DNA from 3 places in the Endozoicomonas sp. ALB115 genome. Region 3 is predicted to be linked to each of the others. Evidence: predicted binding sites of a transcription regulator. Region 3 holds the regulator's gene; each other region holds the start of a gene.
The links. Region 3 encodes sigma-54, which starts transcription at its own class of promoters, with help from an activator protein. Its sites were predicted from a motif close to TGGCACNNNNNTTGCTNT; they were not measured.
Positions count from the first base shown of each region.

Region 1: ACO6VE_RS06495 (amino acid ABC transporter substrate-binding protein) is a predicted target of sigma-54. The motif match lies at 1,779-1,796, and genes of this name have one in related genera.
Region 2: ACO6VE_RS19645 (CmpA/NrtA family ABC transporter substrate-binding protein) is a predicted target of sigma-54. The motif match lies at 1,585-1,602, and genes of this name have one in related genera.

Region 1 covers NZ_JBLYZG010000009.1:100,034-103,314, reverse strand. The annotation lists gene tdh (L-threonine 3-dehydrogenase) at 44-1,069, shown strand; gene folE (GTP cyclohydrolase I FolE) at 1,129-1,680, opposite strand; gene ACO6VE_RS06495 (amino acid ABC transporter substrate-binding protein) at 1,984-3,009, shown strand; gene ACO6VE_RS06490 (amino acid ABC transporter permease) at 3,192-3,281, shown strand, end outside.
Region 2 covers NZ_JBLYZG010000057.1:23,730-27,010, forward strand. The annotation lists gene ACO6VE_RS19635 (phosphatase PAP2 family protein) at 1-193, shown strand, start outside; gene can (carbonate dehydratase) at 656-1,330, opposite strand; gene ACO6VE_RS19645 (CmpA/NrtA family ABC transporter substrate-binding protein) at 1,794-3,134, shown strand; gene ACO6VE_RS19650 (ABC transporter permease) at 3,175-3,281, shown strand, end outside.
Region 3 covers NZ_JBLYZG010000011.1:28,962-32,242, reverse strand. The annotation lists gene ACO6VE_RS07290 (hypothetical protein) at 1-152, shown strand, start outside; gene ACO6VE_RS07285 (PTS sugar transporter subunit IIA) at 291-740, opposite strand; gene hpf (ribosome hibernation-promoting factor, HPF/YfiA family) at 768-1,082, opposite strand; gene ACO6VE_RS07275 (RNA polymerase factor sigma-54) at 1,459-2,922, opposite strand; gene dcuC (C4-dicarboxylate transporter DcuC) at 3,232-3,281, shown strand, end outside.

The sequences.
Region 1 (3,281 bases), on a different contig from region 3:
AGGCTTGCTATTGAATAGCAAGCCCATTGAGAAAACTGACACTGTGAAGACATTAGCAAAAAGCAAAGCAGAACCCGGAATCTGGATGGAAGACCGCCCCATGCCAGAAGTGGGTTACAACGATGTACTGATCAAAATCCGCAAAACCGCCATTTGTGGTACTGACATGCATATCTATCACTGGGATGAGTGGTCGCAGAACACCATTCCGGTGGGTATGCACGTTGGCCATGAATTTGTCGGCGAAATCGTTGACATGGGTGACGGTGTGCGTGGCTTTGAGGTCGGTCAGCGGGTTTCCGGTGAAGGCCATATTACCTGTGGCCACTGTCGTAACTGCCGTGCTGGCCGCCGTCATCTCTGCAACTTTACTGTGGGTGTTGGCGTCAATCGTGATGGTGCGTTTGCCGAATACCTGGTGATTCCGGCGGTTAATGCCTTCCCGATTCCTGATGATATCAGTGATGACCTGGCCGCAATTTTTGACCCGTTTGGTAATGCGGTGCACACCGCACTCTCTTTTGACCTGGTGGGAGAAGATGTACTGATCACCGGTGCCGGCCCCATCGGCATTATGGCGGCAGCCATCTGCCGGCATGTCGGTGCCCGCAATGTGGTGATTACCGATGTCAACGAATACCGTCTGGACCTGGCCCGTAAAATGGGTGCGACCCGCGCCGTGAATGTTGCCAATACCGGTCTGCCGGACGTGATGGCTGAGCTGGGCATGGTTGAAGGCTTTGATGTGGGCCTTGAAATGTCGGGCAATGGTCGTGCATTTAAGCAGATGCTGGAAAATATGAACTACGGTGGCAAGATTGCACTGCTGGGCATTCCAGCCAGTGACACGGTGATTGACTGGAACCAGGTGATCTTCAAAGGTCTGGTGATCAAAGGTATTTATGGTCGCGAGATGTTTGAGACCTGGTACAAGATGACCAGCATGTTGCAGTCTGGTCTGGATATTTCTCCAATCATTACGCACCGCTTCCCGGTTGATGATTTTGACAAAGGTTTTGAAATCATGGGGTCCGGACAATCTGGAAAAGTGATTCTGGACTGGTGTTGAATCCAGGCAACAAAAAAGCCAGCAAATGCTGGCTTTTTTGTTGTCAATGATCAGGTTTGTCACCGAATAAAACGCAGAAACTCTTCCCGGGTTGGCTGATTATCTTTCATCAGGCCACGCATGACCGAAGAGGTCATGGATGAGTTCTGTTTTTCCACACCGCGCATCATCATGCACATATGCTGCGCTTCAATTACCACGGCAACCCCTTTGGCGTCGGTCACTTCCATAATGGCATCGGCAATCTGTTTGGTCATGTTTTCCTGAATCTGCAGGCGGCGGGCGAACATATCCACAATGCGGGCAAATTTGGACAGGCCGAGCACCTTACCATTGGGTACATAGCCAATATGGCACTTGCCAATAAAGGGCAGCAGATGATGCTCACACATTGAGTACAGCTCAATGTCTTTGATCACGACCATTTCGCTGATGTCGGATTCAAACACCGCACCATTAACGATCTCTTCCAGTGTCTGGCTATAGCCTCTGGTCAGGTATTGCATTGCTTTGGCAGCGCGAAGCGGCGTATCTCTAAGGCCTTCCCGATGAATATCTTCACCGACGGACTCAATAATGGCCTTGTAGTGTTCGCTGATTCTTTGAGACATTGGAAGAATTATCACTGCATGGTTATCGAAGTGGACGGCAGTTTAACACAATTAATACATAACCCGGAAAGCTGCTGAACGACTTTCTTTGCAAGGTTTGGCACAGGCTGAGCAATTTGAACAAGAAGAAGGGATGGCCAGGACAAACATGAGCGGCATAACAGTTGCTAGTGTTTTTGCTTGCAGGTATGGTTGAAAAACCATGAGCCAAAGCGCGGTTGCAATTGTCAGGTGGTTGAGCAGGGTTAACCTGTGCCGGACATCCCGTGCTGAAAATAATAACAACACCAAAGGAAAGATCTCATGATGAAAAGTCTGAAAACAGTCGCTGCGCTGGGTGCATTGGCGGCAGCGGGTTTGGCACCGGTCGCCAGCGCTTCGGCAACGCTGGAGTCGGTAAAGGAAAAAGGTTATGTGGCCTGTGGTGTCAGCACCGGCCTTCCGGGCTTCAGTAACCCGGATGATAAAGGGCAGTGGAGTGGGCTGGATGTTGATGTCTGTCGTGCCGTTGCTGCAGCGACTTTAAAAGATGCTGGCAAGGTCAAGTTTGTACCGCTTACCGCTAAAGAGCGTTTTACCGCTCTGCAATCAGGGGAGATTGATGTGCTCTCCAGAAATACCACCTGGACCCTGACCCGTGATGCCTCCCTGGGCCTGAACTTCACTGGCGTCTCTTACTACGACGGCCAGGGCTTTATGGTGAAGAAAGACCTGGGTGTGAAAAGTGCCAAAGAGTTGGATGGTGCTTCTATCTGTATCCAGTCCGGTACCACCAGTGAGCTGAATCTTGCCGATTATTTCCGGGCTAATAATATGGAGTATCAGCCCGTGGTCTTTGATACCTCTGACAGTACGGCAAAGGGCTTTGATGCGGGGCGTTGTGATGTCCTGACTTCTGACCAATCTCAGCTTTATGCCTTGAGAGTTCGTCTGTCCAAGCCTGATTCCGCAGTGGTTCTGCCAGAAGTGATTTCAAAAGAGCCGCTCGGTCCCGTAGTGCGTCAGGGCGACGACCAGTGGTTTAATATTGTCAAGTGGAGCCTGGCCGCCATGATTAATGGTGAAGAGCTGGGCCTGAACTCGGGCAATATCAACGCGCAAAAAGCCTCTTCTGATCCCAATGTACGTCGTTTGTTGGGTATTGACGGCCCTAAAGGTAAAGGTCTTGCCCTGGATGATGACTGGTCTCTGCGGATTATCGAGCAGGTGGGCAACTATGAGGAGATCTTTGAGCGTAATGTAGGTGCAGAATCACCGCTTCAGATCGATCGTGGCCTGAACGCTCTCTGGAACGAAGGCGGTATCCTCTACGCTCCTCCCTTCCGTTAATTCAATCGTTATGACATATACCCCGCTTGCACGCAACGCGTGAGAGCGGGAGTATGGACAGTCCTGCATTTCTGCAGAACTTCTGAAGCGCGGGAACAAGATAAGAAAAAGGGAGTTAGGTCGTGAGTGATCCTGAGCACGTATCCCATAAAAAAAATGCAAGACCCTCCTTTTTGGAGAAGATGTTGAAAGAGATGCTGAGGCTATGGCGTGATGCCTCCTTCAGACCGCTGTTGATGCAGGGAATTGTGGTGCTGTTGGTGGTGATGCTC
Region 2 (3,281 bases), on a different contig from region 3:
GTCCGTCGGCGCGGGTATAGGCATCATTGCCGCTGCTTGCTCCCCATATATTCGCAGTGGGGTTTTTAACCATGGCGCTGTAGTGGATAAAAATACCGGATATTACTATGACGATGACGTGTATAGTCGAGCTGTTGAAGCAGAGGGGCCGATGCAGGATAGGGATAATCAAGAGGCAGAGGCGATGATGTGATGGGATTAATAATACCATCATCATGAACGTTGGAAGGCTGGCAAATTTCAGGAGCCAGAAAATTATATGAACCGATGAAAGCGGATCACAATGCACCTTGCGACCCGCCCCCGTCTGATGCCAACAGATGTTCTTAGGGTAGACATTAAGCGTCTACTCCCCTCTTCGGGAAGTTAAAGATGGAACCACGAAGGACACGAAGAGCACAAAGAAGAGATTTTCTTTTCCTTCGTGCTCTTCGTGTCCTTCGTGGTTCCATTCAAAAGCCATTGAAAATGGAGGGGTAAGCTTAATGTCCACCCTAAGAACAGATGTTAAGGAATTGTCTTTTAATAAGTTCCCGATTTCCGTTCACCCTGAGCTTGTCGAAGGGTCGTGCCACCGAACTTCGACAAGCTCAGTCCGAACGGAGTCAGGCAATGAAAATAGGGAAGTTATTTCCAGACAACTCCTAAGGGCAAATCACCCTTCCAGCTTACTGGCGATGCTCTCAACCGCTGCCGGATACTGCACATCGATGTCTTCATTGGAACCAACGCTCAGACCGAGATCCCTGACCAGACCATCTTTCAAACCATAAACCCAGCTGTTTACGGTCAGTTTCTGGCCGCGATCCCAGGCATCCTGAACGATGGTTGTCTGACAAACGTTCAGCACCTGCTCCAGAACGTTCAGTTCACACATTCTCTGAAACTGCTCATCATCACTGCCAGCATTCTCTAGCAGTTCAGTGTGCTTTTTCTTAACGTCCTGCACATGCCTGAGCCAGTTATCGATCAGCCCCAGTTTGGAGTTGTTCATGGCTTCGCGCACACCGCCACAGCCGTAATGCCCCGTCACAATAATGTGCTCTACCTTCAGGTAGTCCACAGCATATTGGAGGACTGACAGACAGTTCAGGTCGGTATGAACCACCACATTGGCCACGTTTCGGTGCACAAACAGTTCGCCCGGAAGGAGGCCGACGATTTCGTTGGCAGGGACCCGACTGTCGGCACACCCGATCCAGAGATACTTGGGTGCCTGCTGCTCAGAGAGTTGTTCAAAAAAGCCGGGCTTTTCTTCACGAATGGACTTGGACCATTGGTTATTGTTTTCAAGGAGGTTTGCCAGACTGGACATAGTTTCCTGATCCATATTTCGGTTCCATAACTGGAAAATGTTATAGCAACTCCGCTCTGGCAAAACCAGTACTCAAATGTAAGAGGTTTGTAACCGGGGCATGCGGTGGTGATGTTCCAGATTAGTGCAAGCTCTGGGATGCAGCGGATGTAGCTGCACCGTTGTTGCTATCTCTGAAGTTTTCTTACGGGCTTAAACAGGCAAGGTATTTGTCCGCCAGAATAAGCTAACACTAGTAAATTCAGCTGGTTATCAAGTTTTCTGGTATTTGGCATGTTTTCTGCTGAACCACCGGCAGTCGATCTCTGTGCGTTGACTGATACCGGAAAAGAGTGATGCCTGATTACGGTGATCACAGTTCAAGGCAGAGAGGTCAGTTATCCAGGGGAGGGGAATAATGAAGTGGTTCAAGCCTTTTAAGAAGGCATCGGTTCAGCAGGCTGCCAAGTTAGGTAAGGTTGCTGCCATCAGTGCCGTCATGGGGGTGAGTGCTTTCACCGGGCAAGCCAGTGCCAAGGCAGACTTTGAGCTTGGCTATCCGGAAAAGGAAGAGTTGACCATTGGCTTTATCAAGCTGACTGATATGGCACCCATCGCCATTGCTTACGAGAAGGGCTTTTTTGAAGATGAAGGGCTCTATGTCACCATCGAAGCCCAGGCAAACTGGAAGGTGCTGCTTGATGGCGTGATTGACGGGCGTCTGGATGGTGCCCATATGCTGGCTGGGCAGCCTCTGGCGGCCACCATGGGCTTTGGTACCAAGGCCAATATCATTACACCATTCTCGATGGACCTGAATGGTAACGGGATTACGGTGTCCAATGAGATCTGGGCCCAGATGAAACCCAATATCCCCAAAATGGCCGATGGCCGACCTCAGCACCCGATCAAGGCGGATGCCCTGAAACCGGTGGTTGAGAAATTCCAGTCTGAAGGCAAGCCGTTTAATATGGGGATGGTTTTTCCCGTCTCTACCCACAATTATGAACTTCGCTACTGGCTGGCCGCCGGTGGTATTCACCCCGGATTTTATGCGCCCCATAAAGGGGATACCTCTGGCCAGATCGATGCCGATGCCCTGCTCTCCGTCACACCACCACCACAGATGCCATCCACCATGGAGGCTGGCACTATCTATGGTTACTGTGTCGGCGAACCCTGGAATCAGCAGGCGGTCTTCAAGAATATCGGCGTGCCAGTGGTGACCGATTATGAGATCTGGAAAAACAACCCAGAGAAGGTGTTCGGGATTACCGAGGCGTTTTATAACAAGTACCCCAATACCACCATACGTCTGACACGGGCCCTGATCCGCGCAGCCCAGTGGCTGGATGCCAACGAAAATGCCAACCGGCCTGAGGCGGTGAAAATCCTGTCACAATCCAACTATGTTGGCGCTGATTATGAAGTCATTGCCAACAGTATGACCGGTACCTTTGAGTACGAGAAAGGCGACAAACGACCAGTAGAAGATTTCAATGTGTTCTTCCGCTACAACGCCACTTACCCTTATTACTCCGATGCGATCTGGTATCTCACCCAAATGCGTCGCTGGGGGCAGATTGCAGAAGACAAGAGCGATGAGTGGTACAAAGAGCTGGCTGCCAAAGTCTATCGCCCGGATATCTATGAAAAAGCGGCACTGTCGCTGGTGGATGAAGCACTGGTTAAGTTGCAGGACTTTCCGGACTTCGAGTCAGAAGATGGCTTCCGTGATCCACAGACACACTTTATCGACAACCTGGTCTACAACGGCAAAAAGCCAAACGACTACATCAACCAGTTCAACATCGGTCTGAAGCAGGGTGACAGGATTTGATCCTGTTACCTTTTTTAAGGGAAGTGAAGGAGAGTGGATTATGACGGATGCCTCGGTTGTCAGTCAGTCAGTCAATGAGAGCAAGTCATCACCGTTGTCTTTTCTTGCCGGGCTGGGCATTACGGTGAATCCCGGTAAAGTGTTCAG
Region 3 (3,281 bases):
CCGAGGATCATAAGCGACAGGATTCTCAAAGCCCTGTGTCTGAAACCCCGATTGTTCCATCAACTGTTTCGCCAGTCACTAAAGAAGATCCAAAGGCCGACAGGTATGCAGCAATTCGTGAGCTTGATGAGCAACTTAAGGTTCAACGGTAATTGGCTAAAACCCTGTAAGCCGCAATGCATTTTGTCCGGGACTCAAAGAAGTGTGTTAACAACAAAAGATAAGAGCATTGTGATCAGTTGAACCTTTCAGGCCATCATTACCTATGATGGCCTTTTTTGTCACGTTATTCACTGTTCACTCATAGTACGATAGAGCATTGTCGTATTGGTAGCCGAACGTATTTTCTGAAGGGTCAGGGCAGAATGAAATCGCCCGGCCAGCGTCCTTAAAATTTCAAGATGTTCCTGGTTTTCGCCTTCTGGCACGATCAGCGCGAATACCAGATCAACGGGCTCACGGTCCACCGCATCAAAATCAACCGGTTCCGCCAGTCGTATAAAAAGACCGATAGGCTCCGGGCAGGCTTTGCAACGACAGTGGGGAATAGCCACGCCATCACCCAGTCCGGTGGTGCCAAGACGCTCCCGGGCAACCAGCGCTTCAAACAGTTCTTTGGCATTGATTTCGGGGGCATCGCTGCTGATGCGTTCAGCGATAAATTCCAGGATTTTCTTTTTGCTGGCCCCGTGCACCCCGTCAAGGGTGCGCTCGGGGGTTAGGATGCGGTGAATAATCATGCTGAATAAGAATGGCAACCTGATAAATCAAAGGGCATGGCCACTGGCACCCTGTTGCCTGTCCAGGGCTTTCTCTTTTCGTTTAACCAGCTGCCGATCCAACTTGTCCGAGAGCAGGTCAATGGCTGCGTACATGTCTTCGTGCTCGGCGGTGGCATTAATCTCGGCCCCGCGGGTATGCAAAACGGCTTCTGCTTTCTGCACCAGCTTTTCGACGCTCAGGGTCACCTGTACATTGGTGATATGGTCAAAATGTGAACCAAGACGCTCCAGTCTTTTGATCACATAGTCGTGCAGAGCTTCTGTTACCTCGACATGATGCCCACTGATGTTGACTTGCATGTAACGCTCTCCTGAATCCCATTATCCAGATAATCACCAGTCCGCGGGATTTTTCGTACTGGCTGAGTTCGATTCTATCACTGTCGGTGCAGCTTGGAATGCCCTGAGACAAAAAAAACTGCTTTTTGAACGGTGTATCAACGGAGCTTGTGTAAAAAATTCCGGAACACTGTTTCAATGTGATTGATGGGCGTCCCTTATCAATACCTATCAATGACATCCAAACTCCATTCGTCCTGAGCGGAGTCGAAGGGCGTAAGCACCATGCCCTGAATAAAGACTGTGCCAATCACCTTCCGTCCGTGCATCCAAGCGGAGCCGAAGGACGCTCAGGGTAAACGGAGATTGCACACATCAAACTCCTCAAAATGATGTACTAAGGCACTAACTGCTTACGCTCATTGGATGGCGGAATATTCATGGACTCACGGTATTTGGCAATGGTGCGCCTTGCTACCTTGATGCCCTGATCCCCCAGAATCGCTGCAATTTTATTGTCACTGAGGGGCTTGCGCGGTGTCTCTTCAGCAATAAGTTTGCGGATATGGGCCCGAATGGCCGTGGAGGAACACTCCCCCCCTTCCGTGGTGCTGACATGGCTGGAAAAAAAGTACTTCAGCTCGTAAACACCCCGGGGAGTATGCATGTACTTCTGAGTAGTGACCCGGGATATCGTCGACTCATGCATCCCCACCGCCTCGGCAATATCCGCCAGCACCAGGGGTTTCATGGCTTCATCCCCTTTTTCCAGGAACTCCTGCTGATAGGTAATAATCTGGCTCGCCACTTTCATCAATGTTTCATTGCGACTTTGCAGGTTTTTCAAAAACCAGCGGGCTTCTTGCAGATGGTTCTTCATGAACACATTGTCGCGGCTGTTATTGGCTCTCTGAACCATGGACGCATAATTATTATTAATACGCAGTTTGGGCAGGGCGTCGGAATTCAGTTCCACCGTCCAGCGTTCCCTGATTTTCCGGACGGATATATCCGGAACCACATATTCGGCTTCTGTCTGATCAATGGTGCTGCCGGGTTTTGGGTGGAAGCTCTGAATCAGGCTGAGGGCTTCTCGCAGCTGGTCTTCTTTCAGTTTGGCATGACGCATGATGCTGGCATAATCACGGGTGCCAAGGGACTCAAGGTAACGGGTGAGCAGTTTTTCTGCATTGTTGAAATGGGGTGTTGAGGGCGGCAGCTGACGAAGTTGAACCAACAGGCACTCTCTAAGGTCAACACTGCCACAACCCACCGGATCGAATTGTTGCACCCGGTGTTGCAGCACATGGATCTCTTCAATCTCCAGATCGTCCAGTTGGGATTGAAGAGAGACAAACAGGTCATCCAGCGTGCAGGTTAAATACCCATCCGGATTAACCGCCTCGATGATCGCCAGACCAATCAGCCGGTCCCGGTCGCTCATGGGCACCATATCCAGTTGCCATTCCAGGTGATCCTGAAGTGACTCCACAGCGGAGGATTTTGCCAGGGGGTCATAATCATCGTCACCGCTGCTGGCCGGCAGGCTGGAATACACGTCGTCCCAGGCGGAGTCCACGGGCAGTTCATTGGGAATGCTGTCTGACCATTCCGCCATCTCCTGAGGCTCAGGTTCTGAGGCTTTTTCGCTCAGATCAACGAGCTCTTCCCGTCCTTCAGTGCTGCTGGCGGTGTCCTCTGTCTGGCTATCGTCGGACTCCAGCATGGGGTTGGACTCCAGGGCCTCCTGAATCTCCTGCTGAAGATCCAGGGTCGATAGCTGTAGCAGCCGGATGGCCTGTTGCAGCTGCGGCGTCATGGTCAACTGCTGGCCCATCTTGAGCTGTAAGGAAGGCTTCATAGGCAACCGTATACCTTTACTTCGTTGTCCGTGGAGGCTGCAGAGGCTTACTCTCCATGTGCGGCTGATTATAAACCCATAGACGTTTCTGAAACCATAGCTTTAGCAAAAAATGTGCAAAGATTGAATACGATGAAATTACGTGTGTTTTTGTGTGGCTTATAAGCGCTTTCCGCCTTTAAAGTTCGGTCATAACGACTGTCAGAATGGTTAAAAAAAACTACCCGATCATTATTTGACATTGGTCATTTACAACCAAAAGTTCAAGAAATAACCTGCGCGAAATTTAGCCATTTTCAGGATTCCCCTGTGGATATACTCATCGTCATACCCGTAGTTGCACTGGTTATATACGCCAT